2 regions of the Bradyrhizobium commune genome follow, and region 1 is predicted to be linked to the other one. Evidence: riboswitches for the same ligand, from Rfam matches in the RefSeq annotation. Region 1 holds a riboswitch; the other holds the start of a gene.
What was found. A riboswitch is a leader RNA that binds a small molecule or an ion and turns the genes downstream of it on or off. The one in region 1 is predicted to bind S-adenosylmethionine.
Positions count from the first base shown of each region.

Region 2: another riboswitch for S-adenosylmethionine. It lies ahead of metX (homoserine O-acetyltransferase MetX); the one in region 1 lies ahead of IC761_RS34500 (O-succinylhomoserine sulfhydrylase).

Region 1 is NZ_CP061379.1:7,342,516-7,350,894, reverse strand. It holds gene IC761_RS34525 (Hsp33 family molecular chaperone) at 1-542, shown strand, start outside; gene apaG (Co2+/Mg2+ efflux facilitator ApaG/CorD) at 1,481-1,873, opposite strand; gene IC761_RS34515 (OpgC domain-containing protein) at 2,069-3,325, shown strand; gene IC761_RS34510 (SGNH/GDSL hydrolase family protein) at 3,325-4,104, shown strand; gene IC761_RS34505 (SGNH/GDSL hydrolase family protein) at 4,117-5,112, shown strand; gene IC761_RS34500 (O-succinylhomoserine sulfhydrylase) at 5,180-6,370, opposite strand; SAM riboswitch at 6,439-6,518, opposite strand; gene IC761_RS34495 (2'-deoxycytidine 5'-triphosphate deaminase) at 6,599-7,735, shown strand; gene IC761_RS34490 (hypothetical protein) at 7,897-8,379, shown strand, end outside.
Region 2 is NZ_CP061379.1:7,017,215-7,025,593, forward strand. It holds gene IC761_RS32925 (TIGR02594 family protein) at 24-662, opposite strand; gene IC761_RS32930 (alpha/beta fold hydrolase) at 906-1,769, shown strand; gene metW (methionine biosynthesis protein MetW) at 1,912-2,574, opposite strand; gene metX (homoserine O-acetyltransferase MetX) at 2,577-3,779, opposite strand; SAM riboswitch at 3,865-3,944, opposite strand; gene IC761_RS32945 (chorismate mutase) at 4,150-4,998, shown strand; gene hisC (histidinol-phosphate transaminase) at 5,035-6,129, shown strand; gene IC761_RS32955 (prephenate/arogenate dehydrogenase family protein) at 6,126-7,067, shown strand; gene IC761_RS32960 (hypothetical protein) at 7,082-8,379, opposite strand, start outside.

The DNA of each region.
Region 1 (8,379 bases):
GTGGCAGCCTGGAAGATGCGGCCCACGAATATTTCCTGCGCTCCGAGCAGATCCCGACCCGCGTCCGCATCGCGGTCGGCGAGGAGTGGCGCTCGAGCGATGGCGGCAAGCATCGCTGGCGCGCCGGCGGCATGCTGATGCAGTTCCTGCCGAAGGCGCCGGAGCGCGCGCGCCAGGCCGATCTGCACCCCGGCGATGCGCCGGAGGGCGTCGAGGTGCACAGCGTCACCGAGGACGATGCCTGGGTCGAGGCGCGCTCGCTGATCGAGACCGTCGAGGATGTCGAGTTGATCGATCCGGATCTCTCCGGCGAACGGCTGCTGTATCGCCTGTTCCACGAACGCGGCGTCCGCGTGTTCAATCCGCTGGTGCTGAAAGCGCAATGCTCCTGCTCGCGCGATGCGGTGGCCTCGATGCTGAAGAGCTTCTCGTCGGATGATCGTGCTGCGATGGTCAAGGACGACAAGGTCGTGGTGACCTGCGAGTTCTGCTCGTCGGTGTACCAGTTCACGCCGGATGAGGCCGGCGTCGAGGACGCGTAAGCGCCTCGCCCGGCAGCCCGGATGGAGCGCAAGCGTAATCCGGGGCGGCTCTTTCGGCGCGGCACCTTCCCGGATTGTGCTGCGCTCCATCCGGCTACGAGATCCCGCCCCGGCTGTTTCGTCCGCTTGTCAATCCGTCACTGGAAAAATATTCCACTTTACCGAAATTCGGAAATGACGTATGTGTCGTCCATCCCGGCTCGACCTTGAGGGGCGATCGTACGTCGTCACGTTTTGCGAGCCGGGTTGCGGTGGACGCGGCAGCGTCGGCACGAAAAGGTGCGGGCAGGGCGGGTAGTCCCTGTGAGCCCGAAACCGCGTGCGGATGAGCGGCGCTGAAAGTTCGTCTCGCCAACATTCTTGCGGCGCGTGTGCACACTGCCGGAAGACCCTGTGGCAACGGACGAACGTGCGTACGGCAAAACCGTGTGGTCCTGGCCGTCGTTGCTACGGTCAAGCCTGTCGCGGAGGCGCAAGCGAGCCCAACCGGGTGGACTGCGCCGCCAATTCGCGGGGCGAGGGAGGCCAGAAGGAAAGTTCGGCTCCCGGGAGAGCACGGCATAAGCCGTCCGACCATCGCGCAGGGAAGGCCGAGTGATTGGCACCACCTGTATGCTGCTGTGCGGTCTTTTTGCGCTACACATTCGCGCAGCAGACCGCGGGTGCGAGGTCAGCACCCGGTCTTCCCTGCGCCCTCTTGGACAAGGGGGTGGAGAGATCAAGCAAAGCTCGGGCGAAATCAGCCGCGAGGCCGCGAAGGTGCGTCTGCGATTCAAAAAGACGAGGTTGGGGAGGCTGCGTGCCACAGGCTCGGAATCGTAGCTCGGAATCGTAGGGTGGGTTAGCGAAGCGTAACCCACCAACTTTCGTACCGCGTACGCGGAAGCTTGGTGGGTTACGCCTTCGGCTAACCCACCCTACGGCACTACGGCACCGCGCTAATTCAACACCCGCTTGTTATCCGGGCTGTCCAGCGAGAACGTCGGAACGTCGATCTCGAAGCGTTCGCCGCTTTCGCTGACCATCTGGTAGCGGCCGGTCATGAAGCCGGAGGCGGTCGAGAGCGGCACGCCGGAGGTGTATTCGAAGCGCTCGCCGGGGGCCAAGGTCGGCTGCTCACCGACCACGCCTTCGCCCTTGACCTCCTGCTGCCGGCCGGTGGCGTCGGTGATGATCCAGTGCCGCGTCTTGAGCTGCACGGTCTCGTCGCCGGAATTGGTGATGACGATGGTGTAGGACCAGAAATAGCGCGAGCGGTCGGCGGAGGACTGCTCCGGAACAAAGTTCGGCTCGACGGTCACTTCGATCTGGCGGGTCACGGCGCGGTACATGATTGCCATCATAACGAAATCCTGGCCGGGAACCAAACGCCAGAGACCGGTTTCGCGACATCGTGCCGCCAGAATTGACAGGGAAGTACACCCCAAAGAATGCACCCAGATGTGATCCGGCCGCTTTGCGAGGCGTCGACCGGACCGGTACACTCGTTTCAACGCCGCGATTTGCGGAAGGGTTTTTGGGCCCCGATGACCATTGCCGATCAAGTGACGGGATCGACGATTGCGGGAACCGCGGGTGCAAAACCTGCGGAGGCAAGGCCGCGCGTGGCCGCGCCGGCCATCACGCTGCCCGCCATCGGCGAGCGCGAGCTCAGGCTCGACCTGTTCCGCGGGCTGGCGCTGTGGCTGATCTTCATCGATCATTTGCCGCCCAATCTTCTGACCTGGTTCACGATCCGCAATTACGGCTTCAGCGACGCCACCGAGATCTTCATCTTCATCTCCGGCTACACCGCCGCCTTCGTCTACGGCCGCGCGATGCTGGAGAGCGGTGTCGTCATCGCCACCGCGCGCATCCTGCGCCGGGTCTGGCAGATCTATGTCGCCCACGTCTTCCTGTTCACGATCTTCCTCGCCGAGATCTCCTACGTCGCGACCAGCTTCGAAAACCCGCTCTACACCGAAGAGATGGGGATCATGGATTTCCTCAAGCAGCCCGACGTCACCATCGTGCAGGCGCTCTTGTTGCGCTTCCGTCCCGTCAACATGGACGTGCTGCCGCTGTACATCGTCTTGATGCTGGCGCTGCCTCTGATCCTGTGGTCGATGAAGTGGAAGCCCGACGTCACACTCGGCCTGTCGGTCCTGCTTTACGCCGTCACCTGGGAATACGATCTCTACTTCTCGGCCTATCCGAACGGCTTCTGGGCGTTCAATCCGCTGGCCTGGCAATTGCTGTTCGTGTTCGGAGCATGGTGCGCGCTCGGAGGTGCGCGACGCATGTCGCGTATTCTCGCGTCGCCCGTGACGATGTGGATATCGATCGCCTATATTGTCGCGGCGTTCTATGTGACGCTGACCTGGTACGTGCCGCAGCTCTCCCACCTGATGCCGAAGCGGCTCGAGCAGTGGATGTATCCGATCGACAAGACCGACCTCGACGTGTTGCGTTTCACGCATTTCCTGGCGCTGGCCGCGCTCACCGTGCGTTTCCTGCCGCGCGAGTGGCCGGGCCTGAAATCGCCCTGGCTGCGGCCGCTGATCCTGTGCGGCCAGCATTCGCTGGAGATCTTCTGCCTCGGCGTCTTCCTGGCCTTCGCCGGACATTTCATCCTGGCCGAGGTCTCCGGCGGCCCCGCCATGCATGCGCTGATTAGTCTCTCCGGAATCCTGATCATGTGGGGCGTTGCATGGGTGATTTCGTGGTACAAGCGCGTGGCTGACAAGAGCGGTGCGAAAACCAAGAACGCCGTCGGCAACGCCGATCTGGCGGGAGGGGGCTGATGAAGGCGAAGGTTCTCCTGAGCCTGATCCTGCTGTGCGGTAGTGTCGCCGCGCCCCCGGCGCGCGCGGACGATGCTGCGCCTGCGGCCTCGGCCGCGCCTGCCGCCTGCGAATTGCCGTCCTACCTGCTCACCAGCGAAAGCCAGCTCCCGAAGGTCGCCGATGCCGTCAAGGCCGGCAAACCGCTCGAAATCCTTGTGATCGGCAGCCGTTCGACCACGATTCCGGCCTCCGAGGACGCATCCTATCCGGCGCGAATGCAGGCCATTCTGAAGGAAAAGCTGCCGCCTTCGGAGGCCGTGCACGTCTCCGTAGAAATACAGAGCAAGAAAACCGCGGAGGAGGCCGCTGCCACCTTCGTTAAGCTGATGGAAGCAAAAGCGCCTACTTTGGTCGTCTGGCAGACCGGGACCGTGGATGCTATCCGATCCATCGATCCCGATGATTTTCGCGGCGCCGTGACCGAAGGGGTCGCTGCGTTGCAAAATGCAGGGGCCGACGTCGTCTTGATGAACTTGCAGTACAGCCCGCGTACCGAAACCATGATCTCGGCGCCGCCCTATCTCGACAATATGCGGGTGGTGGCGCAGGAGCACGACGTTCCGCTGTTCGACCGTTTCGCCATCATGCGGCAGTGGAATGATCAGGGTCAGTTCGACCTGTTCAGCCCGTCCCGCGGCCCTGAACTGGCGAAGCAGGTCCATGATTGCCTTGGCCGGGCGTTGGCACAGTTTGTGATCGACGCTGCCCATCTGGGACCGGCCCAGCAGCAAAATTGAGGTCTAGCGTTAATGAGTTCTCTCCGCCCTTTGTGGCTGTCGACATCGCTGTCTGCCTCCGCAGCGGCTCTCCTGCTGTTGCTGACGCCCGCCTCGCAGACGCCCGCTCTCGCTCAAGCCGCGCAGGCGGCGCCCGCCCCGGCGCAGGCCGCTAATCCTGCTCCCGCATCGCCGTCCCAGACCACGGTCGCCGCCACATCGCCGACTGAGCAGCGCGGTATCGCCGCGCGCGCCATCGACAAGGTGAAGCAGGTCGCGAAATCCGCCGGCGACATTTTTGCCCGCGTGCCCTGTCTGGCGCCGAAGGTCGGCTCGAAGACGATGGGCTCGCTCCCGCATGTCGCGGGCAAGCTCGTCGCCGGCAAGCCCGTCGTGATCGTCGCGTTCGGATCGTCGTCGACGGCCGGCTATGGCGCAAGCTCGCCCGACTTCAACTATCCGAACCGTCTCGCGGCGCAGCTGCGCCGGAAATATCCGACCGCCGACATCACCGTGATCAATGCCGGCATCGGCGGCGAGGACGCGCCCGAGATGATGAAGCGCCTTCAGAAAGAAGTGATCGACGTGCATCCGGATCTCGTGATCTGGCAGGTCGGCACCAACGCCGTGCTGCGCAATCTCGATCCCGGCGACACCGCCAAGATGGTCGAGGACGGCATCACCCGCATTCAGGCCGCGGGCGATGCCGACGTCGTGCTGGTCGATCCGCAATATTCGCCGCAGGTGACGCAGCGCGCCGAAAGCGCCAGCAAGATGGTGAAGCTGCTCGGCAAGGTCGCCGAGCTCCGTCACGTCGGCATCTTCCCGCGCTTCGAGGTGATGCGCGACTGGCACGAGAAGCAGGCGATCCCGGTCGAGAGTTTCGTCATCGCCGACGGCCTGCACATGAACGACTGGGGCTACGCCTGCTTCGCCCAGCTGCTTGGAGACGACATCATCCGCTCGGTCGGCCAGATCAAGCTCGGGGTGAACGTGCCTGCCGACGTGCGGACCTATCGGCCGATGTGAGGTGCGAGTAGGGAATAGCGAGTAGCGAATAAGGATCCATTCGCCACTCACTATTCGCCATTCGCCGTCACGCCTTCTCCAGCGCCGCCGTCAGATCCTCGATCAGATCATCGACATGCTCGAGCCCTGCGGAGAAGCGGATGAAGCCCTCGCTGATGCCGAGCGTCGCGCGATCCTCGGGCTTCAAACGCTGATGCGTCGTCGTTGCCGGGTGCGTCACCAGACTCTTGGCGTCGCCGAGATTGTTGGAGATCTTCGCAAGCTTGAGCGCGTTGAGCACGCGGAATGCGGCCTGCTTGCCGCCCTTCACCTCGAAGCCGACCAGCGTCGAGCCGCCGCGCATCTGCTTCTTCACGAGCGAAGCCTGCGGATGATCGGCGCGGCCGGGATAGACCAGTCGCGAAATTTTCGGATGGCTCGCCAGCACGTCGGCGATGTGCGCTGCCGTATCGGTCTGCGCGCGCACGCGCACGCCGAGCGTCTCCAGGCCCTTGAGCAGGACCCAGGCGTTGAACGGCGAGATCGACGGGCCGGTCTGGCGCATGAAATTGTGGATGTGCTCGGCGATGAAGGCTTCCGACGACAGGATGATGCCGCCGAGGCAGCGGCCCTGGCCGTCGATGTGCTTGGTCGCGGAGTAGACGACGACATCGGCGCCGAGTGCGAGCGGGCTCTGCCAGATCGGGGTTGCGAACACGTTGTCGACGACGAGGCGCGCGCCGCCTCTGTGCGCGATCTCGGCGATGCCGGGAATGTCGAGCACGCCGAGCGTCGGATTGGTCGGGCTCTCGAGGAAGAACGTCTTGGTGTTGGGCTTCAGCGCACGCTGCCACTGGTCGAGATCGAGCCCGTCGACCAGCGTGGTCTCGATGCCGTAGCGCGGCAAGAGATCCTGAATGACGTAGAGGCACGAGCCGAACAGCGCGCGCGACGCCACGACGTGATCGCCGGCTTTCAGCGGCGCCAGGATCGCGGTCGTCACTGCGGCCATGCCGGTCGCCGCCGAGCGCGCCGCTTCGGCGCCTTCGAGCTCGATCATGCGGCGCTCGAACATCGCGATCGTCGGGTTCGAATAGCGCGAATAGATGAAGCCGGGATCCTCGCCCTTGAACCGCGCCTCGCATTCCTCGGCGCTGGCGTAGACGTAGCCCTGGGTCAAAAACAGCGCCTCCGACGTCTCGCCATATTGCGAGCGGAGCGTGCCGGAATGGACCAGGCGGGTTTCGGGACGATAGGATGCGGCGGACGACTTCGACATAGGACCTCCTGCGTGACCACCGAAAATGGTCACAAAAAAACCGGCCTGGATAACTCCACTGGCCGGGATCACAGAGGTCCCCGGCCTGTTTAGCGATTTATTTAACGTGGCTGCAAGCCGGCCGGCTCAAATCACCACGGGATAAGTGATGCTCATATTCCGCAATGCCCTTTCCGTCAAGGCGTCCATCGGCTAGCCCTGAAAGACCAGCATATTCCGCATGTCCGGATGCGTTTGACCCCTGATGAGGACCCCCGGTTGAGCTTCACGGTCGCTGCCGACGCCAATGGTATCCTGCCCGACCGCATGATCGCGGCGATGGCGGAGGCGGGGCTCATCCTGCCCGAATACGATTTCGTCGAAAGCCAGATCCAGCCGGCAAGCCTCGATTTGCGCCTCGGCGACATCGCCTATCGCGTGCGCGCGAGCTTCCTGCCCGGCCCCGGCGCCACTGTCGCCGAGCGCATCGACGAGTTGAAGCTGCACGAGTTCAGCCTTGCCGACGGTGCGGTGCTCGAGACCAACTGCGTCTACATCGTGCCACTGCTGGAAAGCCTTGCGCTGCCGCCGGAGATCGTCGCGGCCGCAAATCCCAAGAGCTCCACCGGGAGGCTCGATGTCTTCACCCGCGTGATCGCAGACGGCACCCGCCGCTTCGACATGATCGGCGCCGGCTATCACGGCCCGCTGTATGCCGAGATCAGCCCGAAGACGTTTCCGGTGCTGGTGCGCGAGGGCTCGCGCCTGTCGCAGGTGCGCTTCCGCACCGGTGACGCCATCCTCAATGCCGACGAGCTCGATGCGCTGCATGCGTCCGAGCGTCTCGTCGATGTCGACGATGCCGATCTCGCCGGCGGCGTCGCCGTTTCCGTCGATCTCTCCGGCGAGAAGGCGAATGGATTTGTTGGCTACCGCGCCAAGCGCCACACCGGCGTCGTCGATGTCGATCGCCGCTCCGGCTATGCGGTGGAAGACTTCTGGGAGCCGATCTCGGCGCGTTCCGACGGCAGCCTGATCCTCGATCCCGGCGAGTTCTACATCCTCGCGTCGAAAGAGGCGGTGCAGGTGCCGCCAGACTACGCCGCGGAGATGGTGCCGTTCGATCCGCTGGTCGGCGAATTCCGCGTGCACTATGCCGGCTTCTTCGATCCCGGCTTCGGCTATGCCGGCGCCGGCGGGCAAGGATCGCGCGCCGTGTTGGAGGTGCGCTCGCGCGAAGTGCCGTTCATCCTCGAGCACGGCCAGATCGTCGGCCGTCTCGTCTACGAGAAGATGCTCGCCCGCCCCGACGCCATGTACGGCCAGCGCATCGGCTCGAACTACCAGGCGCAGGGCCTGAAGCTGAGCAAGCATTTTCGGGTGTAATTCCGTAGCCCGGACGGAGCGAAACGAAATCCGGGACTCTGTCGCTTGTGGCACCAATCCCGGATTGCGCTGCGCTCCATCCGGTACTGCCAAGGTCGCGTCAGGTTGCGCCGCTCCATCCGCGATGACACACTCCCGTAAAACAAGAGCCGGGAGCGAACATGACCGCCGCATCAGACTCCGCACAAGAAGCCCAATGGAAGCGCTGGCGCGCGGTCGCCGATCTCTATCACGCCTACTTCACCGGTCTCATCCTCACCGTGGTCACGCGTCGCGGCACGGCCGATGCGGCCGAATTCGTCTTCCGTGTATTCCGCCGCCAGCAGCAGGAGCGCTTCCTGCCGGGGCTTGAGAAGCTCGGGCTCAGCTATCTGCCGCCGGCGGTGGCGGCTGCGCAATATCACTATCTCTCCAACTGGATCGGCGGCGTGCATGTCGAATACATGTATGAGAGCGATTGCAAAGCCTGGATCCGCTATCCGCCGCCGCGCTGGATCTGGAAGGGCACCGCGATCTGCGGCGTGCCGGGCGAAGTCTCGCGCGCGATGCTGCGCGGCTGGCACGCCAACAATGGCGTACCCCTCGGCGATCTCCGCCTCGGCTTCGTCTGCACCAAGCAGAGCGTCGACGGCCAGGACGGGCTC
Region 2 (8,379 bases), 330 kb from region 1:
GCCCACCCTACAGCTCTGTCGTTTCAGTTCGGCATCACATAGGCATAGATCCGGCCGCGCGAGATCGGCGCCTCGCGGACGCGGTTGCCGTTGTTGCCGGAGATCATGATCGGATTCCCCTGGGCGTCGATGCCGGTGATGATGCCGACATGGCCGCCGCCGCGCCGTCCCATCACGGCGATGGCGCCGACCTGCGGACCGGAGACGCGCGTGCCGTAATGCGCGAACGAGCTCGCCATGTCGGAGCCCGTGCCCTGATGGCCGGTATGCTGCAGCACCAGGTTCATGAAGCGTGCACACCACAGGCTGCCGCGCCCGGTCGGGTTGCCGCCGAGATAGCGGCGCGCTTCCGACACGAGGCCCGATCCGCCGCCGAAGCCGCTGCTCATGCCAGCTGCGCCGGCATTGGTGTTTGGATCGTAACTGGCCTGCGTGTTGGAGAATCCGCCCGCCTGCAATTGCGCCGCACTGCGCTCGAAGCGCGAGCTGCGGGACGAGTGGCGATAATGATGATATCTGGCATGATGCGCGTAGGCGTGACGCTCTGCGCTATGACGATGCGACCGTGCCGCGGCCGGAGACGAGAACGCGGCCATCGCCGCGAAGAACAGCACCAGCGCGATAACACAACGCGACAGGCGCGACGCAAACAACTCGAACATTCTTACTCTTCATCCTTCGTTGACACCCCCACTTCCGCTTCGGCCCGTGCGGTGGCCGACATCCGTCTGGCCGTTAAGCCGCCCGATGTGGCGAGAAAAAGACATCGCGTCGCGCTGCAAAACGCCGCGTCGGGGTATTGTTGCGATGATTTTGTGTCGATGCTGGTCTGATGCTGCCGCATTGCGGACAACAGCATTAACTGCGATCCTGAAAGTCACGGCTTCAAGAGAGGGAAACAGTTAATGCCCCATGCCACGACCAGGGACGACGTCCGCATTTATTTCGAGGAAGCGGGTCAGGGAACGCCGATCATTTTTCTGCACGAGTTCGCGGCCGACGCCACCAATTGGGAGCCGCAGATGCGTTACTTCTCGCGCGGCCACCGCTGCATCACCTATTCCGCGCGTGGTTACACGCCGTCGGACGTGCCTGATGGCGAGGTCTACAGCTACACGCATTTCTACGCCGACGCGCTCGCCGTACTCGATCATCTCAAGATCGAGCGCGCGCATCTCGTTGGCCTCTCGATGGGCGCTTATTCCTCGCTTCAGATCGGATTGAACGCGCCGCAGCGCGGGCTGTCGATGACGCTCGCCGGCGTCGGCTCGGGCTCGGAGCTCGAGAACCTCGAGGCCTGGCGCAAGCAGTGCCGCGCCAATGCCGAGCAATTCGAGACGCTCGGCGCTGCCGAAGTGGCAAAGGTCACCCGCGAGGCGCCGAGCCGGATTCCGTTCCTGGTCAAGGATCCGCGCGGCCACGCCGATTTCTACGCCGCGCTGGCGCGGCACGATTCCAGGGGCTCGGCCAACACGATGCGCGGCTTCCAGGGCGGCCGGCCCTCGATCTACACGCTAACGGATGCGATCAGGAAGGTGGCCACGCCTGCGCTGATCATCTGCGGCGACGAGGACGATCCATGCGTTGGGGCGAGCCTGTTCCTGAAGAAGCATCTGCCCGCGGCGGGTCTCGCGATGTTTCCGAAATCGGGCCACGTGCTCAATCTCGAAGAACCGGCGCTGTTCAACGACAGCGTGGAAAGGTTCGTGACGCTGGTGGAAGCCGGGCGCTGGCCCGTGCGCGATCCGCGCTCGCTGGCGGCGCACTGACCGCCTGTCCCGTAGCCCGGATGGAGCGAAAGCATAATCCGGGATTCTTGACGCGGCGCGACCTGCCCGGATTGCGCTGCGCTTCATCCGGTCTACGAGCAGCATTCTCCGTCATTGCGACCACAGAAACAATGACGAGAAACTACTTTCCTAGCCCGCGCGTCAGCAAGAACACGCCCTGCTCGCCGAACAGATTCCACACCCACCATGGCAACCGCAGCCGCAGCGGACGGCCGTAGAGATCGAGCGCCTCGGCGCGCTCCATCTTGACACCGATGGCGTCGCAGAGCTCGACGAAATCCTTGATGGTGCAGAAATGGATGTTGGCGGTGTCGTACCAGGCTGCCGGCAGATTCTCGGTGCGCGGCATGTGGCCACCGATCAGGAGCTGGAGCCGCATCTTCCAGAAGCCGAAATTCGGGAACGAGACGATGGCGCGGCGGCCGATGCGCAACAGGTTTTCCAGCACGACCTTGGGCTGCCGCGTCGCCTGCAAGGTCTGCGACAGGATCACGTAGTCGAAGGCATCATCGGGATAATTGACGAGGTCGGTATCGGCATCGCCCTGCACCACCGCGAGGCCCTTGGCCACACAGCGATTGACGCCCTCGCGCGACAGCTCGATGCCGCGGCCGTCGATGCCGCGCGTTTCCAGCAGTTGAAGCAGATCGCCCTCACCGCAGCCGACGTCGAGCACTTTCGAGCCCGGCTTGACCATCTCGGCGACCAGCAAATGGTCGGCGCGAAACTGGCCGGACTGCTCGGATGCGAGGCCGTTCAGCGGCAACACTTCCTGCACAGACATTGCTAGCCGTCCTTGCTGGTGAGTCCGCGCGCCTTGCCGGCCGATTGCAGGAAGGCGCGGGAGATGTCGAAGAATTCGGGGACGTCGAGCAGGAAGGCGTCGTGGCCGCGATCGGTCTCGATCTCGGCGAACGACACCCGCGCGCTCGACGCGTTCAGCGCATGCACCAGCGCGCGCGATTCCGAGGTCGGGAACAGCCAGTCACTGGTGAAGGAGACCACGCAGAAGCGGGTCTGGATGCCCGCGAAGGCCTTTGCGAGCACGCCGCCATGATCGGCGGCGATGTCGAAATAATCCATCGCGCGCGTGAGGTAGAGATAGGAATTGGCGTCGAAGCGCTCGACAAAGGACGAGCCCTGATAGCGCAGATAGGACTCGACCTGGAAGTCGGCGTCGAACGAGAAGGTCGGCAGCTCGCGGTCCTGCATGCGGCGGCCGAACTTGCGATGCAGCGCGGCGTCCGAGAGATAGGTGATGTGCGCGGCCATGCGCGCGACCGCGAGCCCGCGATGCGGATGGATGCCCTGGTCGGCATAGCCGCCATTGTGCCAGTCGGGATCGGCCATCACGGCCTGGCGACCGAGCTCATGGAAGGCGATGTTCTGCGCCGAGTGCCGCGTCGAGCAGGCGATCGCCAACGCCGAGAACACGCGGCCCGGATAGGCCGCGGTCCATTGCAGCACCTGCATGCCGCCCATCGAGCCGCCGACCACCGCGAACAGCGTGTCGATGCCGAGCCGGTCGATCAGCATCGCCTGCGCGCGCACCATGTCGGGGATGGTGATGACGGGGAAATCCAGGCCCCACACCTTGCCGGTCGCCGGATTGATCGAGGCCGGCCCGGTCGAGCCCATGCAACCGCCGATCACGTTGGCGCAGATGATGAAGTAACGCTGAGGATCAAGCGGGCGGCCGGGGCCGACCAGCGTGTCCCACCAGCCGGACTTGCCGGTGACGGGATGCACGTTGAAGACGTGCTGGTCGCCCGTGAGCGCATGGCAGATCAGGATCGCGTTGGAGCGATCGGCATTGAGCTCGCCATAGGTCTGGTAGGCGATCTGAAACGGCGAAAGATCGATGCCGCAATCGAGCGGCAGTGGCTCGTCAGCGCCGAAATGCGCAACGAGCGAGCTCGGATGATCCACCTCATGCGAGCGCTCATCGGCGCTGATCGCGGGACTCGGTACGGACTTGACGCCAACCATCATCGACCTCGTTTGCGACTGCCGGCAGGCCGCCGCTGGAATCAGGCCATGAAAAACCCGGCCTGAACGATAGGTTCGGCCGGGATCGGAAGCGTCCCCGGCCTGTTTAGCGAGTTTTTTAACGTGGCTGCAAGCCGGCCGGCTCAAATGACCACGGAACAGGCAAAAACTACTGGCTTGGACGGTTTTCGTCAAGTCGCGGTCCGGATTAACCAAAATCCTCCCCGTCGGGGCAGCGGAAAAGGGCCCAAATTCCCTTTGCATTTCTCTTTGCTTTCGCCGGCCATCCTGCCTAATCAGAACCTTCACCGCAGCGGACCTGGCGATCGCCGAGCCGCACTGGAACGCCCCTCAACAGCACCTGTCAGATATGTCCAGACGTCCGCCCGCGCCACCATCGTTGCAGGAATTGCGCAAGGAGATCGACGAGATCGACGAGGGCATCCATCGCCTGCTGATGCAGCGAGCCGACATCATCGACCGCCTGATCCAGGTGAAGCAGACCCAGGAGGTCGGCTCCGCGTTCCGCCCGGCGCGCGAGGCCGACATGATGCGTCGCATCGTCGAGCGTCATCGCGGCATCCTGCCGCTCGACACGGTCGAGAGCATCTGGCGCGTCATCATCTCGACCTTCACCTACGTCCAGGCGCCGTTCTCGGTCCATGCCGACATCTCGGTGAGCGAGCCAGCGATGCGCGATTCCGTGCGATTCCATTTCGGCTTCACGGTGCCTTACATCGCGCATTTCAGCGCGCAGGCCGCGGTCGAGGCGGTGGCGAGATCCAAGGGCGACCTGGCGCTGGTCTCGGCGACCTCGAGCCGCACGCCATGGTGGCTGGAGCTGGAAGCAGACGGCGCGCCGAAGATCATCGCGCGGCTGCCCTTCGTCGAGCGCGCCGACCATCCGGCCGCGCTGCCCGTGTTCGCGGTCTCGCGCGTCGCCGACAGCGCCGTGGTGACGGAGGTCGAGACCTTCAGCGTGCGCATATCGGGGTGGAACGCCGAGGTCGCGCACGCCCTGTCGCCGCTCGCAGATATCGTGGCGGTGCCGGATACCGCCTTCGACGGCGCGGCGCTGCTGGTTTCGGTCACGCGCGCGACCAGCATCGACAAAATCAAGGCTGCCCTGATCGAAGCGGGGGCCTCGGTGCGCTCCGCGGCCCTCGTCGGCAGCCACGCAACGCGCTATACGGTGCCCCCGACCGGGTCGAAATCGTAAATCGCGAACCGCCTGAAGCCACTTTCGGAGTTGAAGATGTCCCGCCCCGTGCCGAACCCCGGCATTCTCGATATTGCGCCCTACACGCCCGGCAAGAGCCCGGTCGCCGAGCCGGGCCGCAAGGTGTTCAAGCTCTCGGCCAACGAGACGCCGTTCGGACCCTCGCCCAAGGCGATCGAGGCCTTCAAGCACGTGGCGGATCACCTGGAAGACTATCCGGAAGGCACCTCGCGCGTGCTGCGCGAAGCGATCGGCCGTTCCTTCGGGCTCGACCCGAACCGCATCATCTGCGGCGCCGGCTCGGACGAGATCCTCAATCTGCTCGCCCACACCTATCTCAGCCATGGCGACGAGGCGATCTCGACCACGCACGGCTTCCTGGTCTACCCGATCGCGACCATGGCGGTCGGCGCCAAGAACGTCGTCGCAGCCGAGAAGAACCTCACCGCAGATGTCGACGCCATCCTCAAGGCGGTGACGCCACGGACAAAGCTTATCTGGCTTGCCAACCCCAACAACCCGACCGGCACCTATCTGCCGTTCGACGAGGTCAAGCGCCTGCGCGCCGGCCTGCCGTCGCATGTGCTGCTGGTGCTGGATGCCGCCTATTCCGACTACGTCTCGCGCAACGATTACGAGATGGGGATCGAGCTCGTCGCCACCACCGAGAACACGGTGGTGACGCACACTTTCTCCAAGATCCACGGCCTTGCCGCGCTGCGCGTCGGCTGGATGTTCGGCCCCGCGCACATCATCGACGCGGTCAACCGCATCCGCGGTCCGTTCAACGTGTCGACACCGGCGATGTATGCCGCGGTCGCCGCGATCGAGGACACCGCGCATCAGGCGATGTCGAAGCAGTTCACCGAGACCTGGCGCAACTGGCTGACCGAGGAGATCACCAAGCTCGGCCTGAAGGTGACGCCGGGCGTCGCCAACTTCGTGCTGATCCATTTCCCGGAGACGGGCAAGACCTCGGACGCGGCCGACGCCTACCTGACCAAGCGTGGCCTCGTGCTGCGCGCGCTGAAGAATTACGGCCTGGCGCATGGACTGCGCATGACCATCGGCACCGAGGAGGCCAACCGCCTCGTCGTCGAGGCCTTGCGCGACTTCATGGCCGGCAAATGAACAGCGAAGCGCACTTCCAGCGCGTCGCGCTGATCGGCTTCGGCCTGATCGGCGGCTCGATCGCGCGCGCTGCGAAGCTCCAGGGCCTGGCGGGCGAGATCGTCACCACTGCGCGTTCAGAGAAGACGCGCGCGCGCGTGCTCGAGCTCGGCATCGTCGACCGGGTCGTGGCGACCAATACGGAAGCGGTGAAGGATGCCGATCTCGTCATCCTCTGCATTCCCGTCGGCGCCTGCGGGCCGGTGGCGCAGGAGATCGCTGCGCATCTCAAGCCCGGCGCCGTCATCTCCGACGTCGGCTCGGTCAAGGGCGCGGTGGTCAAGGACATGGCGCCGCATCTGCCGCAGGGCGTTCATTTCGTGCCGGCGCATCCGGTGGCCGGCACCGAGCATTCGGGGCCGGACTCCGGCTTCGCCGAGCTCTTCATCAACCGCTGGTGCATTTTAACGCCGCCGGAAGGCACTGATCCTGCCGCTGTCACGCATCTGCGCGCCTTCTGGGCCGCGATGGGCGCCAAGGTCGAGGTGATGACGCCGGATCATCATGATCTCGTGCTCGCGATCACCAGCCATCTGCCGCATCTGATCGCCTACACCATCGTCGGCACCGCCGACGAATTGCAGCAGGTGACGGAGTCGGAGGTGATCAAATTCTCCGCCGGCGGTTTTCGCGACTTCACCCGCATCGCGGCCTCCGATCCGACGATGTGGCGCGACGTGTTCCTCGCCAACAAGGACGCGGTGCTGGAGATGCTCGGCACCTTCACCGAGGATCTCGCCAAGCTCACCCGCGCGATCCGCCGCGGCGACGGCGAGGCGCTGTTCGATCACTTCACCCGCACCCGCGCCATCCGCCGCGGCATCGTCGAGATCGGCCAGGATTCGGCCGCGCCCGACTTCGGCCGGCCGCATGCGCAGCTCGACAAGAAATCGGGCTAGTTCGTGCCGAGAGACTAGAACGGGTAATACCGGATCTGCGTCATGACGATGTTGTCGTCGGTCTTCGGCGCGCCACCGACACCATCGAAGGCGAGCCGCTGCGTGTAGGAATACTGCACGCCGGCTTTCAGCGTGCCGTAATTGCCCTGGTAGATGGTGTCGTAGATGCCGGCGGTGATTTGGCGAACCTCCCTGGTGTTGCCGTTACAAGTCGCAGCCGGCGTGTTCTCGGTGAAGCAGCCGGTGTTGTTGTAGAGCGGGTTGCCGTAGCCGAACGGCACCGTTCCGACGTTGGCGAAATTGGCCTTGGCTTTTTCCAGGCCTGCATAGCTGTAGACGTCGAGGCTCGGCGTTGCGTGCCAGATCAGGCCGACCGCGGCCGATGTGATCGTCAGCGGCAGCACCGTGCCGTCCTGCGCCACTGCCGCGTCGGGAAACGGCGTCGCCGTGAAGCGGCCGAGCACACCGTGCGCGCCATAGAGCTGAAGATCGAGCGTCTTCGGAACGAGCTCCGCAAAGACGTGGCCGCCGAAACTCCCGGTGTCGTACGTGTGGTTGGCGCCGTTGAAGCGATCGAACAGCTGGCGGTAGAGCCCCCAGGCTTCGACATGCAGCTTGGTGGGCCCGAGCCGCGGATCCCACGCCGCCTTGACGGTGACGTCAGGCACCTGGTTCAGGCTGACATTGTTGAGGTTGTTGAAGAAGCTGCCGCCGGGCCCGGTCAGATTGACCTGGAGGTTCGGATTGAGCACGCCCTGCGGGCCGATCGCGGGCGTGCCGACCGTCGGCGTGTTGCCGCCGAAGAATGAGGTCTGCGGATTTTCAACGGAGGCTGCGAGCTTGAACTCGGGCCCGATGTCTTGCCAGACGCGCAAGCCCGGTTGCCGTGCCGCCAAAAATCCCGGGACGGATTCGAAATCGATCACGCCTGGCGCGTCGACGCCGCGGGGATCGATTCCGGCCTTGACCGGCGCGTTCAGCGACCAGGATTGCCCGGCGAGGAAGTGCAGGCCGAGATCGGTTCGGTCGATCTCGAGGCTGAGCTGCCGCATGCGCGGATTGAACGAGTTGGTGGCGACGGAATTCGCCGTCTGCGCTGCGCCTTCGAAGTCGATTTCGCCGTAGCCGGCGAGATGCGTCTCGGGATCGGCATTGCCTTCGGCGAGCACCGAGAACCGGCTCTGGCGCGCGGAGAAGCGCGTCTCCGGAAAGTAGTAGTTGTGGCTCTGCTGATAGGGGATGAAATTTAACACCGAGCCGGTGTCTGAGGCGATGTTGCGCGAACGATAGATGCCGGTGAGATCGACCCAGC